Regions from separate parts of the Arthrobacter sp. Z5-13 genome, predicted to be linked through region 1. Evidence: riboswitches for the same ligand, from Rfam matches in the RefSeq annotation. Region 1 holds a riboswitch; each other region holds the start of a gene.
The links. A riboswitch is a leader RNA that binds a small molecule or an ion and turns the genes downstream of it on or off. The one in region 1 is predicted to bind cyclic di-AMP.

Region 1 (7,518 bases):
TGCGCCGGTTAGCCAGTCTTAGTTCAAGGAGCCGCGGCAGCGATAGAAGCGGGGTGAGGTCGCCGTCCAAGGCCCTTGTGGACTCGTAGAGATACAGCCGCCTCAATTCCCTTAGATTCTGCAGGGGCTGGAGCGATGCTATGTCGCCGCAATTTCCCAAATTGAGGAACCGGACGTTGGCGGCTGAGGCGACCTCGTCAAGGACGCTGATCCTTTTACATGATTCAAGCTGCAATTCCATGAGATTCTGCGCTGCGCCAGAGTCGCGAAGGGTTGAAAGATCCGCCAGTTTGGAAGCTCCATGGATCGATAGCTGGAGCAACTTCTCAAATTCCCCAAGTCCGTTAAGCGATTGAATCTGCGGATAATGCTTCATGCTCAGGACACCCAAAGATTTACACGATGCAAGGGGTGCGAGGTCTGCACCTTGGTAATTGAGCAAGAAAAGATCGGTCACGTTTGCCATCGCTTCTGTCTGGCTCTTTATCAGTGACCAGGGCAGAGAAAGCGTTCTCAGCGAATCGAATCCGCTCAGGTCTAGAGTTCCCTCAGATGAGGGATGGACGGGTCCCACGCGCAGTTCTGTAAGAACGTGCTTAAGACGAGAGACGGGCTCTAAATCCCTTATGTTTCGATCCAACAAGTCCAACCTGAGTATTGGCCACGGCCGAATAAACTCTAAGTTTGGCTCGCTAAAACCGTGGGCGTAATTCAGGATGACTTCGCGGATACGCCCGCTTTGTACGACGCCTTCAACTGTGGGGGTCCACCGCCCATTGACGAAGAGCCTCGTACCGTCTGCGGTTTCCTCCAAGGAGTAGCCGTCGTACTGCACCATTCTCTTAGGGTTATACATTCGCCATGTCCGCTCCCTCTCATCCGCAGTGGATCAATCATCGTCCACAGCTGCCAGTAAAGCCCACGGCTTTATCGGCGAGAAGCTCGCCCTTAGCAGCAGGCTAGAGGCTCGCCAGGAGGCCCGCCGTCTGTTCGAGCGCACCCGGGACCAGCGAGTAGTAGGCCCAGGTGCCGCGCTTTTCCCGGTGCAGCAAGCCGGCGTCGACCAGGATCTTCAGGTGATGGGACACGGTGGGCTGTCCCAGGTCCAGGGGCTCAGTGAGGTCGCACACGCACGTTCCGCCCTCGCCGCCGGCTTTGACGATGGAAAGCAGGCGCAACCGGTTCGGATCGGCAAGTGCTTTGAATGCCAGAGCCCTCTGCTGGGCGTCCTCGGCGTTCAAAATCATTCCACCTGAAGGCTCGCAGCAGGTGTCGGGCGGCGCGACCTCGAGAGTTGGCAGAGAGTTCATAGCCCAATTATGCACATATATTGACACTCGTCGATATATCTGGTGATACTTCCATATCGACATCCGTCGATTTAGTAACCCTCATCCCGGGTCAGCCACCGCGATCAGAAAGAGGACACGATGGAGTCATCTAAGACCCTTCCCATCGCCGTGATCGGCGCAGGTCCGGTTGGTCTTGCCGCCGCCGCGCACCTGCTGGAGCGTGGCCTGGAACCGCTGATCCTGGAAGCGGGAGCGTCCGCTGGTGCTGCGATCGAACAATGGCGCCACATCCGGCTATTCTCACCGTGGCGGTTCAATCTTGACGCCGCTGCCGTCCGTCTCCTCGAAGCATCCGGTTGGGAGTCCCCCCGCGCAACGGCCCTGCCCTACGGAGGGGAACTGATCGACGGATATCTTGCACCGCTGGCGGCCCTCCCCGAGATCGCGTCACGGCTGAAGACCGGTGCGCGTGTTACCGCCGTGACCCGGCAGGGAATGGATAAGACCCACACCCGCAACCGGGACACCACACCTTTCATCGTCCGCGTGGAGCACGACGGCGGCAGCACCATCGATTACCGGGTGGCCAGCGTGATCGATGCCTCGGGTACCTGGTCCACCCGCAACCCCCTGGGAACCTCAGGGCTCTCCGGCATCGGCGAAGAGGCGGTTGCGTTCCGGATTTCTTCACCTCTTCCTGACGTTCTGGGCCGGGACCGTTCAGCCTTTGCCGGCCGCCGCGTGCTGGTGGTGGGGGCCGGCCACTCGGCGGCGAACACCCTGATCAATCTCGCCGACCTCACCAAAGAAGAAGCCGGCACCCGGATCCTTTGGGCCGTGCGGGGCGCATCCGCAGATAAGGTCTACGGCGGCGGTGACGCAGACGGGCTGCCGGCCCGCGGCCAGCTCGGCTCCCGGCTCCGCCGCCTCGTGGACGCCGGAACCATCCAACTGAGCACAGGCTTTGGTATCGCGGCTCTGAAGGATTCCGACGACGGCGTAACGGTCACCGCTTTGGACGGACGCACCATCGAAGCCGACGTCGTCGTTCCTTGCACAGGTTTCCGGCCTGACCTGGACATCCTCCGGGAACTCCGGCTGAACCTGGACCCCGCCGTCGAGGCGCCGCTGGAACTGGGGCCGCTCATCGATCCCGAGTTCCACTCCTGCGGCACCGTCCCCCCGCACGGCGCACGGCTCCTGGCTCATCCGGAGAAGGACTTCTACATTGTGGGCATGAAATCCTATGGCCGTGCGCCCACGTTCCTGCTGGCTACCGGGTACGAACAGGTCCGCTCAGTAGCAGCAGCCCTTGCCGGAGATCGCGAAGGCGCCGATACCGTCCAGCTGGAACTTCCCGAAACGGGGGTCTGCTCCAGCGGCGCCGGGACTAGTTGCGACGCCCCGGACACCACCCTCGAGGAGACCGAGGCGGTTTGCTGCGGCACTCCTGAGCCTGTGCTCGTGGGCTTCCCGACGGGCCTTTCCCATGGCCGCTCCGGGGACCAGTAGCCACGGTACCTATCCGGGGCCGGTCCACGTGAGCGTGGCGGCATACCCGATCCGCGCATTGACGGACAGGATTCTGCAAGGATCGGTTTCAGCTCCTAAGCGGCGTCCATCCCATTGGGAGGGGACCCCGGACAGCTGCTCTGCGCCGGTCCTCATCAGCTGACCAGCCTTGGGCGGCCTCGGCGTGCGGATCACCGACCGCGCCGCGGGCAACCCTGAAACCCACGTCCTCCAGTACAGCGTCCGGCGCGCTGCCGCGGCGCACCGATGCCCTGCAACTCCATTCCGGATCAGCCCAACCTCCACCCCGGAGGCTTCGGTAATCGCCATACCGGGCGGTATCGGCGTAGTCCCAGCACCATTCCCAAACGTTGCCGATCATGTCGAAGAGGCCAAAGCCGTTCGCTGCTTTCCCGGCAACTTCCTGAGGGCCGGCCACGTCGTCTGTTGCTGTCCAGGCGATATCTGCAAGTGCCGCGTAAACAGGGGTCCGGGTCCCTGCCCGGCAGGACCATTCCCACTCGGCCTCGGTGGGGAGGCGGAAACCGTTGGAGCTCACATCCCAGATGACCTCCCGGTCGCGAAGCCTGTACGCCCGGTTGAAGCCGGCGGCGGAGGACGCCCTGTTGCACCACCGGACGGCGTCGAACCAGGTCACCGGATGAGCCGGAGCGCTCATTAGTGAGTCTGGAGGCGGGGCATCGCTCAAGACAGTGCTCCAGATGGCCCACGTGAGCTGCGTTTGCCCTATCTGGAAGGGGTGCAATTGGACTTGGCGCGAAGATCCGGAACGGGCGTCGTGCAACTCAACTGTGCCTCCGGGAATCGCGGCGAGTGGGACAGCCCCGGCACCCACGTCTTCAAAAGTCATGTTCCCAACCTTGCACTACCGGCAAGACCTGGAACGCGAAGAGGCTCTTCTCAATCGCGTTTCCGCTACATGTAGGCGACGGGATCCACGGTCTGGTCGTTGAGCATGACCTCAAAGTGCAGGTGGCAGCCTGTGGAGTTGCCGGTTGTCCCTACGCCGGCGATCTGCCCACCCTGGGTCAGGGCCTGCCCAACGGAAACGCCGATCCTGTCGAGGTGGTTGTACGTGGTCTTCAGGCCGTTGCCGTGGTCGACGACGATCCGGTTTCCGCCGCCGTACTGGCTCCAGCCGGCCTCTGTCACGGTTCCCGCAGCTGCTGCCAGCACAGGGGTTGAACACTGTCCGGACAGGTCCATGCCCGTATGCATTTCGTCGAGCGAGCCGGTCAGCGGATTCACGCGGAAGCCGAACGGAGAAGTCACGCTCATCGAGGCCAGGGGAGCCCGCAGGGCCGGTGAAGGTGGAGCAGGCGGGGCAGGCACTGGTTCCGCAGCGGGGGCAGGTGCCGGGGCAGGTGCTGGTTCGGCTTGTGGTGCCGGGACGGAGCTCACCTGCGGGCGGTCAAAGGCCAGCGCTGATGCGGCATCTGCCGCCACCGCGGGCTGCGCCGTGGGAGAAAATACCGTTCCGGCGGCAAGGTCCTGCGCGGCTGATATCAGGCCGGGCTGGGCGTGGGCATTGGAAAGGGCAGTCAGTGCGAACATGCCCGTCACCACTGCCGCAATTCCCAACTTCCGGCCGCGATCCCGCAGGGTTGGGGTGGGGGATGAGGGCGCCCGGTGGCTGCCCTTGGCTGACATGGATGCGAAAAGGGCATGGCGATAGCCGCGTTTGTCCTGGGAAGTCAAAAGTAGGTCCTCTCGGCGCCGGCGAAATTAGCTGTCGGATTCGGACGAGTGGACTGTCCGGCCTGCCCCGGCGGACGCTCAAGGCGTGCAGCTACAGGGCCAGGCTTCACCCCAAGATGCTCAAGGCATCATCAGTGGGTTTTCCGCCCCCGCCAAGGGAAATAAAGGTTTCATGGACCGCCGGCGGGGTTTGGCGAGGCGGTCACACGCATACCAAATGAAGGTATGTGGTCCCTCTATGTAAGCAAGAAAAACCATGAGTTACAAATCCGTTACCAGAATAAGGTCACGTTTCGTCTTGCTGCAGGGTAGGATGCGGCGGCTGGGTGACGATGCTGGCTCATGCTGCTACCACCGTCGTGATCGCGACGGCGGCCCTTGGCCTACGATTGGCTGCGTGAGGATCGGAACTCTTGTCGCAGTGCTGGAAAGGCACCAGATCGGGTTCTATCTGGCCGCGATCATGGCTGGTGGAGGGGTTGGATTACTCGCCCCTGACTCGGCCGGGGCGCTGGAGTATGCAATCAATCCCGTCCTTGGCCTGCTGCTCGTCGCCGCATTTCTTGGGATCCCTTTTGCCTCGATAGGTACGGCCACCCACGATCTGCGCTTCATGTCCACAGTGCTGATACTGAATTTCGCTGTTGTGCCCGTGGTGGTGTTCGCCCTCACTCGTTTCATCGCCGGAGAGCGGGCGCTGCTGGTCGGTGTCCTCCTGGTCCTGCTGACCCCCTGCGTCGATTACGTCATTGTGTTCACCGGTCTTTCGGGAGGGGCCAGCGACCGTCTCCTTGCCGCGGCGCCGGTGCTCATGCTGGTGCAGATGCTCCTGTTGCCGCTGTACCTGATGCTTTTCGTGGGCCCGGAGATAGCAACAGCGATCGACCCTGCCCCCTTTGTTCAGGCGCTGGTGGGGCTCATCCTGGTTCCGATGGCACTCGCGGCGCTGACGCAGGCCCTGGCCCGGCGGGCGGCACTTGGGCGGGGGATCCTGGCCGTTATGCAGGCCCTGATGGTTCCGCTGATGATGGCAACCCTGGCCGTGGTTGTGGGCTCCCAGATCGTGGGAGTCCGGCAGGAGCTGGGCGTCTTGCTGGCCGTTGTTCCGCTGTATGCCGCGTTCCTGATCGTTATGGTGCCGGTGGGACTGCTTGCGGCCAGGCAGGCTCGCCTGGATGTTCCGGCCACCCGTGCCGTGGTCTTCAGCGGGGCCACCCGGAATTCATTGGTGATCCTTCCGCTGGCATTGGCTTTGCCCGGCCCGTTGGCGCTGGCTGCACTGGTGGTGGTCACGCAGACCCTTGTCGAACTCATCGGGATGGTTCTCTACGTCCGGTTTCTGCCGCTCATCATCCCTGCTGTTCAGCGGCAGCAGCTCACCTAAGCGGACTCACTGCTAAGCGGACTCACTGCCGGGCATCCTTCATCGCAGCGTCGAAGGCCGGCAGGCTTCGTTCGATCATGTCCTCGTTGGCAGTCAGGGAGATCCTGAAGAAGCCCGGCGTCTCGAAAAGCACGCCCGGCAGAACGAAGACGTCCCGGCGGGCAAGTGACGCGGTGAAGGCCTCGTCGTCGGGAATCGGGGAGGGGACGTAGAGGTAGAACGTTCCCTCCGGGCGCCAGATGCGGTATCCCATCCCGCCGAGCTCCTCCACCAGCCGGTCCCGGCGGCGCTGCAGCTGATCAATAGAAATGGAGAATCTTTCGAGCTCGGGAAGCGCATGCTGCAGCAGGGCGTTCGGGTACACCCAGCCCATGGCTACTTGCAGGCTGGTTATTGCCGGGGCCATTTCTTCCCTGTGCGGCATGGTGGGCGGCAGAGCCAGATAGCCTACGCGCTGGCCTGGGGAGAGATGCGTCTTGCCGTAGGAGTAGGCCAGGAGCGTGTGCGCATAGAACTCCACGGGGCTGTGGAAGCGCAGCCCGTCGAACACAATCCGGTTGTAGGGCTCGTCCGAGATGAGATAGATCCGGCGGCCAATCCTCAAAGAGGCGGCCTCCAGCACTTCCGCCAGCCGCAGCAGCAGTTCAGGCGGGTACACGCGCCCGGTCGGATTGTTGGGCGAATTCACGATCACAACCCGGGTCCGCTCCGTGATGGCTGCCTCGATCGCACCGAGGTCGAGGTCGAACGTGGTGGTGTTGATCGTGACCTTCACCGGTACCAGCCCTGCTTCAAGGACCAGCGGCTCATACAGGAACCAGGGCGGCAGGCTGTAGATGACTTCGTCGCCGGGATCAGCCACCGTCTTCAATGCCAACGCAATCGCCGCGAAGCCACCTGTGGTGAGGTAAATGTCCTCCGGCAGGAAAGGCACGTCCAGCAGCCGCTGCAGTGACTCCGCGGCCGCTTCCCTGGCGGCCTCGCCGTTGGTCTGGTACGCGAACCACTGGTCATTCTGAGGTGTCAGCGCGTCCCGCAGGGTGTTGACGTAGCGGTCGGCAGGCATCTGGTGCGGGTTCCCGAAAGTGAAATCGCAGCCAGGTGCCTGCCCGTGCCCGCGTGAGCCGTATTCGCGGATGTAAGCCTCAACCCTCCGGAACGAGGGGATGGATGCCAATTGAGCAGCGCGGGCAGATACTGCGGAAATGGTCTGGGCTGTGGCCGTGGGGTCGTTCATGTCAGCTCCTGTATAGGGCAGCCGGATGTGGCGGCAGCCGGGCGGACAGCGCGCTGCTGAGCCAGTGGAGGCCGTGCTGGGACCCATTCTCGACTTCAGCAAAGTTGATGTAAAGGCCCTTGGGAAAGGTAAAAGCCAAGGACGCTAGGACGACGGCGGGACTCACGGCGGACCGCCAGATGGCGGTCCGCGGGAACTGCTTTGAGCCCGGCTGGCGGTTAGAATCGCTGAACGAAATGCCTAGGCTGAATCACGTCACAACGCGGTGACCAGCCATCCAGGAGATCCATGATGCCAGCCTCTAAAGCCACCCCTAAAGCGCCGCCGTTTGATGTTGAGCTGGGCTCGACTCTTGAGGCGCTGGGGGACCTGCT
Region 2 (7,518 bases), 1.4 Mb from region 1:
GAAGCTTATGGACTGGTGGTTCCGGAATCCCTCGCCCACGGGCTTCCCGTCATAGTCCGTGCCGGGACGGGCGCGGTGGAGGCGCTGCACGCCGGATTGCGGCAGGGGAGCGGGGAAGAAGCCGGGACCCAAGCAGCAGATGCGCCCCTCCCGGGCGCCGCCGTCGAGCTCGCTACCGATCCCGCGCCGCTGGCCCGTATTCTCGGGAGCTGGTTGACGGATCCAGGCCTCCGCACACAATGGCGCACGGCGGCAATGGCGGTGAGGGAACGGCTTCCCGGTTGGGAGGACACCGCACGGACGGTGCTGGCGACGCTGGACGGAACGGCCGGCCAATGAAGGTTCCTGGAGCCGAAAAGTCACACGCCCTGGTGCCCTCAGATGCCTCGGTGCTGGGCGAAAAATCCACGGAGCAGTGCGGCGCATTCCTGCTCCCGGACTCCGGCGTAGACCTCCACCCAATGGTTGAGGCGGCGCTCGCGGAGGACGTCGAACACGGAACCGGCGGCTCCCGCCTTTTCATCCCAGGCCCCAAACACCACCCGGGGCATGCGGGCCAGCACGATTGCTCCGGCGCACATGGCACATGGCTCAAGCGTCACCACAAGGGTGCAATCCTCCAACCGCCAGCCCTCGTCAATGCCGCCATCCAGGGCCCGCAGGATGCGAAGTCGCGCCGCTGCTTCCCTGATGGCCACCATCTCTGCATGCGCAGTCGGATCGCCGAGGGCCTCACGCTCGTTGCGGCCGGAACCCAGAACCGTCCCGTCAGGCCCGATGACGACGGCGCCAATGGGCACGTCCTCCGTGGCCAGTGCCAGCCGGGCCTCAGTCAGGGCAAGGCCCATCCACTCAGCATGGCGGGGCTCCGGGGAAGTCATGGGTCAATGATAGTTTCGATGGTAAGCAGCCTTGTAAGCAGAAAAAACGGGGAGGCATCATGAAACCTTTGACTGACCGTGTCCTGAAAACAGTGGTCGATCGATATGGGCTCTGGGTGGCTCCGTATGCGGCTCTGTGGCTCACCCTCCTGATCGGCGGCGCCATGATAGTTTCGTTCGCCCTCCTGGGGGCAGAGGTGTACGAGGACGTCGTGGACGAAAGCGGTGTGGCCGGGCTGGATCATCCCGCCCTCGCCTTTGCGAAACAGATCCGAAGCCCCGAGATGAATGGGGCGATGACGGCCTTCACCAATATCGGTGGAAGTATCGGCATGCCCATCCTGGCCAGCTTCCTGACGGCCTGGCTGACGTTTACCACCAGGACCTGGCGCCCGATTATCCTCGTTGCCGGAGCCGCAGCGGTGTCAGTGACGGCCACGAGCGTTGGCAAGCGACTGTTTGGCCGGACCCGTCCGGACCATGTCGACGCCGTTGCCCCCTATGAGACGTCGCCGTCTTTTCCCAGCGGCCACACCCTCAACACCACAGTGGTGATCGGTGTCCTGGTGTATCTGATCTGCCTGGAGGTGGCCCACATGTGGATCCGGATCTCCGTGGTGGCGGCAGGCATCCTCTTCGCCGGCGCGATGGGACTGAGCCGGGTGTTCCTGGGCCATCATTGGCTGACCGACGTGATTGCGGCTTGGCTCCTGGGGCTTGCCTGGCTCGGCTTTGTGATTTTGGCCCACAGGCTCTTCCATCTCACCCGCCGTCGCGAGCATGCGGGTCCGGCGCCCACTTTTGACCATCCCGCCCATCTCTCGGATTCGGCTCCTGCAGAGTCCGGTGGGGTGGTTCGGAGCCAGGGCGGGGACAAGTCGCCCGGATGATAGTTTTGACCCCATGCGCACACTCGTCGTGGACCACCCACTGGTCGCCCACAAGCTCACCGTCCTGCGGGACAAAAAGACCCCTTCGCCGGTTTTCCGGCAGCTCACAGAGGAGCTGGTAACTCTTCTGGCTTATGAGGCCACGCGGGATGTCCGCACCCAGCCGGTGACCATCGAGACGCCGGTGAGCACCGCGGTGGGTACCGCATTCACCAAGCCCACGCCACTTGTGGTTCCCATCCTTCGCGCCGGTCTGGGCATGCTGGAAGGGATGACCAAGCTGGTCCCGACGGCGGAGGTCGGCTTCCTGGGGATGGCCAGGGACGAGGAAACCCTGGACATCATCACCTATGCTGAACGGCTCCCGGAGGATCTGACCAACCGGCAGATCTTCGTGCTGGACCCCATGCTGGCCACAGGCGGAACGCTCCGTGAGGCCATCAAGTTCCTCTTCAAGCGCGGCGCTTCGGATGTCACCTGCATCTGCCTCCTTGCTGCCCCGGAAGGCCTTGCCAGGCTCGAGGAAGAACTCTCGGACGCCAACGTCACTATCGTGCTTGCTTCCATCGACGAGAAACTCAACGACAAGTCCTACATTGTGCCCGGACTGGGCGATGCGGGCGACAGGTTGTACGGGATCGCCGGATAACCTGATGAGCCTGCCCAACTACACACTGACCGCCCGCGCTGTCCTGTTCGACATGGACGGGACGCTCGTAGATTCCACCAGCATTGTGGAAAGGGTGTGGGGCGAATTCGCCGGCCGGTACCGCCTCGACTATGCCGAAATCCTACGGACCTCGCACGGCGTCCAAGCCATCGGTACCGTGCGGCGTTACGCCCCCGCCGGATCCGACGTCGAAGCCCTCACCGAGGAGCTCGGGCGGATGGAGCTGGCTGAGACGCGCGGGATCATTCCGGTGCCGGGCGCCGTGGAGCTCCTGGCGAGTCTTCCGGCCGAATCCGTGGCCCTGGTGACGTCGGCTTTCCGCGGGCTCGCTGAGGTGCGTATGGCTGCAGCCGGGCTGACTATTCCCGTCTCTGCTGTCTTCGCCGCTGACGTTACCCGGGGCAAGCCGGACCCGGAGGGCTACCTCCTGGCGGCGTCGCTCCTTGGTGTCCACCCCAGCGACGCCCTGGTGTTTGAAGACGCCCCCGCCGGGATTGCCGCCGGTGTAGCAGCGGGCATCCGGACCATCGCTGTTGGGCCCAACACCGGAGAGCTTCCCGACGGCGTCCTCCACGTCCGCGACTACTCAGCGGTGTCCGCCACAGTCAATCAGGATGCCACCGGAAAGAACGTTATTTCTTTCCGGCTTTGATCCCCGACGCTGGCTACAGGTTTAGTACCAGTTGTTGGCGTAGTGGAAGTTCAAGGCGCCGCAGGGGGAGCCGTAGCGTTCCTTGATGTAGTTCAGGCCCCAGTTGATCTGGGTCCGGAAGTTGGTCACGTAGTCAGCACCGGCAGTGGCCATCTTCTCAGCGGGAAGGGACTGCACGATTCCATAGGCGCCGCTGCTGGGGTTGGTGGCAGTGGTCTTCCAGTCCGATTCCTTGGTCCAGAGTGTCACGAGGCACTGCATTTGGTCCGCAGCCCAACCGTAGGTGGCAAGCTGACTCGCAGCGTAGGCCTGGGCTGCTGCAGGATCGTCCACCGCTACGGGTGCGGGGGCGGGCTCTGGAGCCGGTGCTGGTGCAGGTTCTGGGGCCGGGGCTGGGGCTGGGGCAGGCGCTGCCTGGGGCTCAACCGGTGCCTGCGAAGGAGCTGCCTTCGCCTCAACCAGAGACTTTTCGAAGTCGATTCGTGATTCCGCGTTGGCCGTTGTGGGAGCTTGGGCCGCGGGAGCAGCTGCCGGTGTGGCCGGCTCTGAGGCCTGCCCCGCTGCACCCACACCAATCAGTACGGCACAGGCCGAGGCGACGACAGCCAGACGATAGCCGTTGCCACCCAGGCCCGAGTTCAACCTGGAGAGGGAGAAGGGGGTTTTGGAGCCTTCCGCGCGGTGCCTTGAAATCCCATGCTTTGAGGGCTGATCCGGTGCGTTCTCAGGCTCCGGATTGTGATCAGGGCGCGTTTGTACCAAGGGTTCAGTCATGATTGCCTCTCAACGCCTGCGGAGTTAGCTGTCGGGTTCGGATGAGGTCATCCGGCCGCACGGAAAATCACGTGTCGGCTTCACCCCAAGGGCGGAATGCTGCACAAATTGCCCGGAGACTCTGGGTCCCCCGCCTCTGCCTGGTCATGCGGTATCCGGGAAGCGGCAGAGTTTGGCGTCCAACCGGAAATGCGGCCAGAACGGTAGCCGCACCCCCACGACGCTACAGGAGTTGAGGGCTTAAGTCACATTTTGGTAACAGAGATCACGACGGCGGCGTGTTGCCTTGCGCCTGAAACCTGAGCAAAAAACGTGTGCGGCCAGGGCGGGAAGTGACCTCAACACTGCCTCTGTGAGCCTCCATGATCGACTGGACGATCGACAACCCAAGGCCGCTGGATCCCTCATCTTCACTATTGCTTCCTCCAGCTCGAGTGCTCGCTCTTGAGGCATCCGCGCGGGTAAAACGGGTGAATACCTTGTCAATGAATCCGGGATCGATGCCGGGCCCATCGTCAGCCACGGAAATGACGACGCTCCCTTCACATGCGCCCACCACACCGGCCACAACAGTGGTTCCAGGCGGTGTGTGCTTCCGGGCGTTGGAAAGCAGGTTCGTCAGGACCTGCCGCAGTCCCGACGCGTCGCCGCGGACCATGACCGCACCTCGCGGCAATTCAAGCTTCCAATTTCGGTCGGGCGCCATCACCCGCTCATCACTGACCGTCTCGACCACCAGCTGGGTGAGATCCACGTCGCCGAATGGCAACTGCCGCCCTTCGTCAATGCGGGCGAGCATGAGCAGGTCTTCCACCAGTGCAGTCATTCGCTCGGACTGGCTTTGTACCCTTGCCAGGGATTTCGTCCCGTCAGGCGTCAGGTTTTCCGTCATCCTCATCAGCTCGGTGTAGCCGCGGATGGCAGTGAGAGGGGTTCGCAGTTCGTGGGAGGCATCCGCCACAAACTGTCGTACCTTGGTCTCGCTCCTTTGCCGGGACTCGAGGGCCCGGGAGACGTTATCAAGCATGAGGTTCAGAGCGTGGCCAACCCTGCCCACTTCAGTTCCGGGGTGAGCGCTCGACGGCGGGACCCGCACGGCGAGTGCCACCTCGCCGGCGTCGAGCGGTAAGCGCGAGACCTGAGTGGCCACATCAGACAACTGTTCAAGGGGCTTGAGGTTGCGGCGGATTATCGCTGTACCTGCCAGGCCGATCAGCAGTATTCCGGCGAGTGACCCCACCCCCATGGTCCACACCAGGGAATTCAGGGTGCTCTCCTTCCCAGCCAAGGGAAGGCCTGTTATCGCGACATCTCCGGAACGCGTCTGGACCGCGAGCAGCCGGTAGTCCCCATCTGCCAAAGTCCTTGTAACGGGAGTGCCATCGGTCGGCACGTCCAACAGAACATGGTTGTCGTCAGGGGAGAGCGCGGCTCTGCTGGTGTCCGAAGCCAGGAACCCGGCACTGCTGACCTGTCCATTCTGGATCCGCGCGAAGACCGTTCCCACCCCTTGTCCTGGCAAGTCCAGGGGATCGGGCCCGTTGGGGGTACCCAGTGGCGCCCTGCCCCCTTTGACGGCGTTTTTCGAGGCGAGCTGGAGATTATCGTCCAGCTGCCCCGTCAGGAACGAGTCCATGGAGGCGTAGCTGACCAGTCCTGTGGCCCCGCAAATAGCCACGAGGAGGGCCATGGCAAGAAGCACGAGCCGGGTGCGCAGATGCCAAGTTGACGGCTGGCGCCAGGTGCGGGGGACGGTCAGGGGCTGCACGTGGTCAGACCGCGGGCTTGATCACGTAGCCCGCACCGCGCATGGTGTGGATCATTGGGGGGAGTGTGGCGTCGACTTTCTTCCGCAGGTAGGAAATGTAAAGCTCCACAATGTTGGCCTGGCCGCCGAAATCGTAATTCCAGACGTTATCCAGGATCTGCGCCTTGCTGACAACACGTTTGGCGTTTTCCATCAGGTAGCGCAAAACTTCGAATTCGGTGGCTGTCAGCTGCAGGTCCTCGCCTCCGCGGGTTACTTCCCGCGTGTCCACTGCCAGCTCGGAAGTGTCCATGGCTGCAACGCCTGAACGCTGAACCAGCCGGTGAAGGCGCAAGAGAACCTCCTCCATGCTGAAGGGCTTGGTCACGTAGTCGTCCCCACCGGCGGCCAGGCCCGTAATGCGGTCCTGCACATCGTCCTTCGCTGTCAGGAACAGCGCCGGAACTCCTGGCGCAAACGTGCGTATCCGCTTCAACAGTTCAACGCCGTCGAAGCCTGGAAGCATGACGTCCAGAATGAGGACATCGGGACGAAAGTCCTTGGCGAGTTTGACCGCTGCAGGCCCGTCTCCTGCTATCGCTACAGACCAGCCGGACATTCTCAAACCCATGCTCATCAGTTCGGAGAGGCTTGGTTCGTCGTCCGCCACGAGGGCCCGAATAGGGGACCCGTCAGGGTGGGTGAGCTGCGGCAGATTACTGGTGTGAGTTGCTGGCATACCTAAGTTTTTGCCCTGCGGGATTGTCTGGGCTGTGCGCTTCCTGTGTGGAGCCTGTGAGTGGGTTGGTACTGCCGCATTGCCTAGCAGATGCAAATTAAGCGAACTTTTCAGGAGGCCGTGTAAAGGGGCTGGACATTGACAGCGGTTAGAGGCAGTGTGTTTCGGTATTCCAAAAGCAACTGAATATAAACGCAAATGTAGGCCGAAACGAAGAATTTTGTTCGGAAAAGCTGCTTTCCCGAACGTTCAGACAGAAAAACAACTGTTATTTTATCCCCGTCACAGAATGGTGATTTACATCACATAATGCTGTTTTGTCTCACGATGCGGACGAATCGGTCCATTGTTACTTGCAAGTTGTCATTGTTACGTTGCACACTCTCATTGTGAACAAGAACTCAACAGCACCTGCAGCCGCAGTATCTCGGACCAGCACATCCGCTGGCTCTGACATGCGCTGTTGTCGAATGCACGCCTGACTTTCCTACCCCGAACAGTTGTTTAGGCATTCGCCCCCCAGCCCAGCGTCGGGCGCCCCTCCCCAGTTCTCATTGCGGGGAAATCGAGCATTCGAGCCGCGATGACGGCCATTCACATTGAGGTAAGCATTCATGTCAGTTGCATCTGGATACGTCCACATCTCCGTCCGTAACGCCAACAAGAGCGCTCCGCCCGCCGGTGTCCGCCCAGGTTTTGGTGGCCGCCCTGCATTGGCTCCCGCGGCTCCCAGCAGCAGTTACGCCGCGCCCGGCTTCGTTCCGCAGGGTTACAACCCCAACTCCTACGGCCAGCTTCGCGCTGTGTCCCCGGTTGATCCGTCGCCGGCCACTGCCCCCACCCCGGTCATCGCTCCGGCCAATGGCTCCGCCGTTCGTCCTGTTCCGAATGAGAACGTTGCACGCGGATTTGTGCTGTACATGGGCATTGACGAGGAAACTGCCGCCGCGTCCGGGACGTCCATCGCCAAGCTCGCCCAGGAAATCCGCGCCTACGCCCAGTCCCTCGTTTCCGGCGCCGAAAGCTACGCCGCTGTTGCAGTAGCGCCTGCTAACGCCCCCGGTTCGGCGCTCGACGTCGTCCGTTCCACTTTCGGTGACCCCACCGTGAACTCGCGGCAGCGTCCCGAAACGGCCCGCACACCCCAGGCCCAGGATCCCCGCCC
Region 3 (7,518 bases), 1.5 Mb from region 1:
AAGAGGTGTTCCTGCCCAAATCTTCGCTGCCCGAGGGCATAACGGAACTCAAGGCAGGAACACGTGTTGAGTTCGGCGTAGCCGACGGCCGGAAGGGCGCCCAGGCTCTGGGTTTGCGGGTCCTGGACAAGACGCCGTCCATCGCCAAGGCGAAGCGCACCAACGCGAAGGACCTGGCACCTATGGTCCAGGATCTGGTGACCGTACTGGATAACCTGTCGGGAACGCTTTCCGCCGGAAAGTACCCGGAGGGTAACAAGGGCAAGGCCATTGCAACTGCCCTGCGTAAGGTCGCCGACGAGCTGGACGCTTAAGGCCTCCCACATGACTTCGGAATCCGATCAGACTGAATCAAAGCCTGCGAAACGACGTACAGGCGTGCCGGTCTGGCGTACCGGAAAACCGGATGCGCTTCTGGCTGCTGCCGTGGATGTTGCCCGGACAGCGGTAGAGGGGATCGCACCTGCTTCGCAGATCGGCCGGCATCTGGCCGCACGGACTGAAGGGGATCGTGTTGTCACGCACCTTTTCGAATCGAAGCTGGCCGGCTACCAGGGCTGGCAGTGGTACGCCGTTCTGACGAGGAACTCCCGGTCCAAGAGCATCACCGTCAATGAACTGGGCCTGCTTCCGTCAGAAGATTCGATTCTTGCGCCCGAGTGGGTTCCGTGGGCGGAACGCGTGCGCCCGGAGGATGCGCGCCAGGACGATGAGCCCGTCATCGAGAACCACTCTGAAGACGGAGACACCGGCATTGACGCTGCGGCCAAAGGTCTGATCGCCGCAGCAGTGGCTGACGCCGTGCCGGAAGTTGCTGATCCAGAGACAGCGCCCTCTGCAGAGTCCCCTGACCCCTTTGAAATGGCTGAGACTTCCGACGAGGCAGAGCCCTCTGATGAGGCAGAGCCCTCTGACGAGATCAACCCTTCCGACGAGGGAACCGTCTAGCCATAACGTTAAAGAAGCGCGGCGCCGCCGGTGTAACCGGACAGCGCCGCGCTTTTTAGTGTTTTGGCTGCAGAACCTGCGGGCTGCTACTTCTTCAGTTCAGCCACGACGTAATCGATGCTGGCCAACAACGCGGTGATGTCATCCGGTTCGATGGCAACGAACGTGGCAATCCTCAGCTGGTTGCGTCCCAGCTTGCGGTAAGGCTCGGTATCAACGATTCCGTTGGCGCGGAGCACCTTGGCGATCGCGGAAGCGTCGATGGAGTCATCAAAATCTATGGTGGCAATGACGTTGGAGCGGTCCTCAGGTTTGACGACGTATGGCGTTGCATACTCGGAAGCCTCAGCCCAGTCGTAGACGCGGCCGGCAGAGTCTGCTGTCCGCTTCGCTGCGAAGTCCAGGCCTCCGTTGGCATTGAGCCACTGCACCTGGGCGTCCAAGGTCACGAGGGTGGCCAGTGCAGGCGTGTTGTACGTCTGGTTGAGCAGGGAGTTGTCGATCGCCGTCTGGAGGTCCAGGAAATCCGGGATCCACCTGCCGCTTGCCTTGATACGGGCTGCCCGCTCCAAGGCCGCCGGCGAAAACAGCCCGAGCCAGAGGCCGCCATCGGAGGCGAAGTTCTTCTGCGGCGCGAAGTAGTAGACGTCGGTCTCGGCAACATCCACATCGAGCCCGCCAGCAGCGGAAGTTGCATCCACCAGAACGAGGGAACCTTCATCGGCCCCGGGGACACGTTTCACTGGAGCGGCAACACCGGTGGAGGTTTCATTCTGCGGCCAGGCGTAGACGTCAACCCCGGCCTCAGCAGCAGGGGAGGGCCGTGTGCCGGGCTCAGCCTTGATAATCGAGGAGGGCTCAAGGAAGGGCGCCTTGTTGGTGGCAGCGGCAAACTTCGAACCGAACTCGCCAAAGGACAGGTGCTGGGCCTTCCGTTCCACCAGCCCGAACGCGGCCACATCCCAGAATGCTGTTGAGCCGCCAACGCCGAGGATGACTTCATAGCCCTCCGGGGCCTGGAAGAACTGGCTCAGGCCTTGACGGACGGATCCGACAAGGTTCTTAACAGGTGCCTGCCGGTGGGAAGTTCCCAGCAGCGTTGCCGACGCAGCGGCCAGTGCATCCATCTGCTCCGGACGGACCTTGGAAGGGCCGGCACCGAACCGGCCATCCTTGGGCAGGAGGTTGGCGGGAATAGTGATGCTGGTGTCGCTCACAATGGCTCCAATTTTCGACTTTGGACGTAGGAGATGGCCCGGCAGGTAACGGTTGCTGCAACAAAGACTCCCGTTTATTCTGCCTGACGCAGCCCACTGACGGAATTTGGCCGTCATACTGCGGTCATGACCAACGGCGCTGCCCATTGGCGGCAAGAGATTATCCGGAGTAGTTCAAAATACGTTAAGCTGGCCTGACGTACAGCACCTGGGCCGGGTAACGTGGCGGGGGCCCTGAGGCCGCCCGAACGGTCTGGCACGAGGTACGGCTGACGGACGCAAGATACTGAGCTCGAGGAGCTGAGCTGGATGACGGATCTGATCGATACAACCGAGATGTATCTTCGGACGATTTTGGAACTTGAAGAAGAAAACATTGTGGCCCTTCGTGCCCGCATTGCGGAGCGCCTGCGTCATTCGGGGCCCACGGTCTCGCAGACCATTGGGCGGATGGAGCGGGATGGGCTTGTGGTTGTTTCGGGCGACCGGCATCTGGAGCTGACCGAAACAGGGCGGAAACGCGCCACCGAAGTTATGCGTAAGCACCGCCTGGCCGAGCGACTCCTTGCGGATGTGATCGGTCTGGACTGGGCATACGTCCACGATGAAGCATGCCGCTGGGAGCATGTAATGAGTGAGCGGGTGGAGCGCCGGATCTACGAAATGCTCAACCACCCGACTGAGTCCCCCTATGGCAACCCCATCCCGGGGCTGGCTGCACTGGGTGGGGAAGTCCAGCAGCCCTTCAGTGACGGGGCAGTCAATCTTCTGGTTGCCATGTCCAGCTACAGGGCCAACTCTAACGTCAGAATCAGCAGACTTGCTGAACCTATCCAGGTGGAGCCCGAACTCCTCGTTCAGCTTGACGAAGGTGGAATCCGGCCTGGGGCAAACATTTCACTTGAGCGCGTGGGGGAGTACATCTCAGTGCGTGTTCCGGACATCGAAGGTGCGCTGGAACTGCCGCCTGAAGTTGCGGCTCACGTGTTTGTTACGGTCAGCTGACCGTCCCTCATCAGCCGCCGTCAGGGACAGCGGGCGTACGAGCAGCCCAAATATAACGAAATTATTACTGCGCTAATTAATCACCTATAGTTGAGCACTAGCGCCGATACTAAAGCGTTACCTGATCTGAAGCCGAGCTCTGCCAGCAGATCAGGTGCACGAGTCACCTACTGGCAGAGGCGGGGGAACCACAACCGGCTGTTGAGAAACAGCCTCGGGGTGAAGTCCGCCAGCAGCAAGCACACCAACGAAGGTCCCTTTCAGGGCTCCTCTGTGCCGGAATGCTTGCATGGCGGACCGGATCTTTGCACTCTCTGATCCGAATCCGACAGCTAACTTCGCAGGCTATCCAGAGAGGAAGATCTTTGACCACCCAGAACGCCAGGGGCCGTCGCCGTGCGACAGGTCCTGCTTCGGAGCTGCGAGTATCCGAAGCTGTCGCCGCCGCTGGCCGTCCCCGAGACCCACACCGGGACGCTCGCCGCAGGCGCAGTCCGTTTCGCCAGGTCACCGAATTCGCGGGAGCCAGTGGTGTAGGGCAAAAAGCCGGCATTGCCCTGGCCGCTACGGGATTGATCCTTACAGTCACGGTTCCAGCCACGAGCCCCTTGGCGGCTACCGGAGAAGTCGGCTCCACCGGAGCTACGCTTTCAGCCTCTGTACAGCCCGAAGTCTCCGCAGCTGCGGGCGCGAAAGTCGATTTCAGCCGCAGTGCCGTATCCACCACCGGCGATCCTGACGGCAAACTCAAGCAACTCCTGAGTGCACAGTCCGCTGGCACCGTCAGCCGGGCAGCGTCTGCCGGAAGCCTTGGGTCTCCGCTAGATTCCCTCGTTACCGCGTCACCCTTCGGTTACCGCGTCAGCCCGATCACCGGCGGCTACGGAGAATTCCACCGCGGCCAGGACTTCGCGGCCCAATGCGGTACCGCCGTCCACGCAGCAGCCAGCGGCACGGTCACCTTTGCTGGCTGGCATCCCTTCGGAGGTGGAAACCGCGTGGTCATTGATCACGGCAACGGACTTGAAACCACCTACAATCACTTGTCCTCGTCCGACGTCAACGTAGGCCAGAAAGTGACCAGGGGCGACACCGTGGCGCTGAGCGGGACCACCGGCGCCTCCACCGGCTGCCACCTCCACTTCGAAGTGATGGTCAACGGCGAAGTCGTAGACCCCATGGGCTGGCTCTGACTTAGCCGATGGACTACTCTCACATTCCCGTGACATGCCGTGACCTGAATGTGACATTCAATCCAAAGTCCTGTACCGTCTAAACCACGCCAACTTTTCCGAAGTTGGCGCTCTTGAGTGGATTGCCTAACTCTGCCACCGCTCAAGGTCCGTTCGCATTACATCGTCTGGCAGAGGCGGGGGAACCAATTTTGGTCTTCGCAAGAAGACCTTGGGGTTAAGTCGCGAAGCTTCTGATGAAGCCAAGTGGCCGGGTGACTCCCATCCGAATCCGACAGCTCACCTCGTAGGCATTGGGAGAGGCTACTTTCGTGTCTTCACGCCACAATGCTGCGCGCCACCGTGCTCAATCGGTGCGCATGAACCCCTTGGGTTCCGTGTCTAAAGCCGTTGCTAACAACGCGGGAACCGTTGGTCGCCAAGCTGCTGTCATTGCAGCTGCTTCAGGGCTCATTCTTGCTGCCGGCCTGCCAGCCAATGCTGCAGAGGGCAATCCTGGAGTTGCAGCCACCGCGGAATCAGGCTCACAGTCCACCCAGATCGCGGTAACCGCCGAGCCGACCGCCAAGGTTGTTTTCGAGCGTCCATCCGTGACTACCGAGGCAGCGCCGAAGATCGAGACTGTCAAGGCACAGTCCGAAGAGCCGGCAATCGAATTGGCTGCCAGCACCGAAAAGACCGACAAGCCGGCCGCCTCATCAGCAGCTGCATCGGGCTTGGCAGCAATCGCCTACACCGGAGTCGGCAGCCCCTACCTGTGGGGCGGCACCACTCCCAGCGGCTGGGACTGCTCAGGCTTTACCCAGTGGGTTTACGCCCAAGCCGGAATCAGCATCCCCCGCACCAATGCCTGGACGTCCATGACGCCCACTTCCACTCCCGCCCCCGGTGACCTGGTCATGCAGAACGGCGGTGCCCACGTTGGTATCTACGTTGGCAACGGCATGATGATCAGCGCACTGAACCCCTCGCAGGGCACGATCCTGCACGCGGTGTCTGCAACAGGCACCTCCTCGTTTTACACCCTTCGCTAAGTAACCCGTTCGGGGCGTTCCGGCCTACCCCCAAGATGCCGGAGCGTCCATAGCCCACGGCCTGCCCCGCGGTCCGAGGAATACGAAAGAGAGAAAATTAATGACTACACGTGCAACCATTGCACGGCACCGCGCCGAGGTCACCAAGACCAACTCGCTGGCTGTCATTGCCAAGTCCGTCGGCGACAACGCCGGTGGTGTGGGCCGTCAGGCTGCGGTTATCGCTGCTGCTTCCGGCCTGGTCCTGACCAGTGGAATTGCCGCCAACGCGGCTGACACCAGCGTTCAGCGCGAATCCACCTCTGCGTCCACCCTCGAAGTGAAGTCAGCCGCTCCCGCGACCATCTCGGCTGCTTCCACCATTGCGATCTCCTACGAGAAGCCTGCTGTCTCCACGACGCCGGCTCCCGTCGTCGAAGCACCCAAGCCCGTCGTGGAGGTCCAGGAAGCCGCTCCGGCGGCACCCGCTGCCGCCAAAGTAAATGTCGCTGCTGCCGTTGAGGCTCCCGCTGCCGCCCCCGCAGCCGCAAGTGGCATGGGCGCTTCGATCGCCGCTGCCGCTTACGCACAGCTCGGCGTTGCCCAGGACTGCACCATGCTGGCGACCAACTCGCTGGCTGCTGTCGGCATCAACTACCACGGCTGGCCGGCAGGTTACCTGTCCCTCGGCCGCACGGTCAGCGCTGCCGAAGCTCAGCCCGGTGACCTTGCGTACTACCAGAACGGCGGAATGGGCATGGCCCACATCGCGGTTTACGTCGGCAACGGCCAGGCAGTTCACGGTGGCTGGAATGGCGGAACCACCGCTCTCTTCAGCGTCAACGTCGGCTCCGGCCCGGTCTTCATCCGCGTAGGCGGCTAATTCCGGCTCTAAGCCAACAACAGCAGCAAGATCCCGCGACTGCGCCCAAAGGCTACGCCAGGTGAAACTGCCCGAAAGGACCCCTGTCATAGAACGGGGGTCCTTTTGCATTGCCTCTGATAATCCTGCGACGACCCATGGGCCCGGGGCGGAGGGAAATGGGAAGTACGGCTCGCCGCAAAGGCCGGATTCGGCAATTCGGGCATTCAGTGTTTACTCTGGTGATGTCGATCCTTAGCCCGGACATGCCGAGGGCAGCCGGCCCTCGTGCCCCTGACGGGTGCGGCCGTGAAGAGGTATGCGCATGCGCACACTCGTTCTGAATGCTGGATATGAACCGCTGGCGGTAGTCACCTTCCGCCGGGCGCTGGTGCTTGTGCTCGCTGGAAAAGCCAGCGTAGTGGCCGAAGGCGACGATCCCGTCGTCGGGCCGCAGGAGATCCTGGGCCGGCCGTCCGTGATCCTGCTCAACCGCTATATCCGGCCAAGGTACAACACTGCGACGGCCGTGAGCCGGCGGGGCGTGCTGCGCCGCGACGGACACCGCTGCGCGTACTGCGGCAAAGCTGCCCACACCATAGACCACGTCCACCCCAAGTCCAGGGGTGGCGCGCATTCATGGGACAACCTTGTGGCCGCCTGCCTGCGCTGCAACAACGCCAAGGGGGACCATACGCCTTCCGAGATGGGCTGGAAGCTGAGGTTTTCCCCTGCACCTCCGGTAGGCACCATCTGGCAGATCAAGGAGCTTGAGAAGCCAACGCCGGAATGGGATCCCTTCCTGCTCCCCGAATCCGCGGCTTAGGGTTTCCACGGGCCTCCCGGCAGCGTCCCTTTGTGGCTGGACGGCCGCATAAGCTTACCTTGTGGAACCAATGCCTGTGCCCTTTGATGCCGTAATCCTGGCCGGTGGCCGTTCCTCCCGTCTGGGGGGTGTGCCCAAATCGCAGTTGATGTACGACGGCGAAACCCTCCTCGCGCGGGCGCTTGGAGCCGCGGCAGGAGCAGCTAAGACAGTAGTTGTAGGTCCGGATCAGGGCGGGCTGCCGGCAGGAGTCATTGCATGCAGGGAGGATCCGCCGTTTTCAGGTCCAGCCTCTGCCATTGCCGCAGGGCTGGAAGCGCTGGCCACGGATCGTAGCGGAACGCCGTCCCCGCTGACATTGATCCTGGCGTGCGACATGCCTCACTCAGCCGCCGCAGTCAGGGTACTCCGGAGCAGCATGGACCTCACGGCTGCCGGCTTCAACGCTGCTTCA

Region 2: linked by a shared signal. The riboswitch ahead of M1E02_RS17475 (aggregation-promoting factor C-terminal-like domain-containing protein) and the one ahead of M1E02_RS02795 (M23 family metallopeptidase) in region 1 are both predicted to bind cyclic di-AMP.
Region 3: linked by a shared signal. The riboswitch ahead of M1E02_RS16880 (M23 family metallopeptidase) and the one ahead of M1E02_RS02795 (M23 family metallopeptidase) in region 1 are both predicted to bind cyclic di-AMP.

Annotation. Positions count from the first base shown of each region.
Region 1 is NZ_CP096460.1:586,493-594,010, forward strand. Features, by position in the region: gene M1E02_RS02775 (leucine-rich repeat domain-containing protein) at 1-838, opposite strand, end outside; gene M1E02_RS02780 (ArsR/SmtB family transcription factor) at 960-1,310, opposite strand; gene M1E02_RS02785 (NAD(P)-binding domain-containing protein) at 1,431-2,804, shown strand; gene M1E02_RS02790 (formylglycine-generating enzyme family protein) at 2,893-3,675, opposite strand; gene M1E02_RS02795 (M23 family metallopeptidase) at 3,741-4,523, opposite strand; cyclic di-AMP (ydaO/yuaA leader) riboswitch at 4,528-4,727, opposite strand; gene M1E02_RS02800 (arsenic resistance protein) at 4,987-5,907, shown strand; gene M1E02_RS02805 (aminotransferase class I/II-fold pyridoxal phosphate-dependent enzyme) at 5,930-7,144, opposite strand; gene M1E02_RS02810 (alpha/beta hydrolase) at 7,433-7,518, shown strand, end outside.
Region 2 is NZ_CP096460.1:3,769,802-3,777,319, reverse strand. Features, by position in the region: gene M1E02_RS17500 (glycosyltransferase) at 1-339, shown strand, start outside; gene M1E02_RS17495 (nucleoside deaminase) at 378-881, opposite strand; gene M1E02_RS17490 (phosphatase PAP2 family protein) at 941-1,771, shown strand; gene upp (uracil phosphoribosyltransferase) at 1,785-2,420, shown strand; gene M1E02_RS17480 (HAD-IA family hydrolase) at 2,425-3,093, shown strand; gene M1E02_RS17475 (aggregation-promoting factor C-terminal-like domain-containing protein) at 3,115-3,867, opposite strand; cyclic di-AMP (ydaO/yuaA leader) riboswitch at 3,867-4,045, opposite strand; gene M1E02_RS17470 (sensor histidine kinase) at 4,133-5,635, opposite strand; gene M1E02_RS17465 (response regulator transcription factor) at 5,640-6,353, opposite strand; gene M1E02_RS17460 (winged helix-turn-helix domain-containing protein) at 6,968-7,518, shown strand, end outside.
Region 3 is NZ_CP096460.1:3,629,602-3,637,119, reverse strand. Features, by position in the region: gene M1E02_RS16900 (cold-shock protein) at 1-314, shown strand, start outside; gene M1E02_RS16895 (DUF3027 domain-containing protein) at 325-948, shown strand; gene serC (phosphoserine transaminase) at 1,035-2,165, opposite strand; gene M1E02_RS16885 (iron-dependent transcriptional repressor DtxR) at 2,475-3,170, shown strand; cyclic di-AMP (ydaO/yuaA leader) riboswitch at 3,322-3,532, shown strand; gene M1E02_RS16880 (M23 family metallopeptidase) at 3,536-4,363, shown strand; cyclic di-AMP (ydaO/yuaA leader) riboswitch at 4,493-4,670, shown strand; gene M1E02_RS16875 (C40 family peptidase) at 4,675-5,397, shown strand; gene M1E02_RS16870 (NlpC/P60 family protein) at 5,498-6,259, shown strand; gene M1E02_RS16865 (HNH endonuclease) at 6,564-7,064, shown strand; gene mobA (molybdenum cofactor guanylyltransferase) at 7,135-7,518, shown strand, end outside.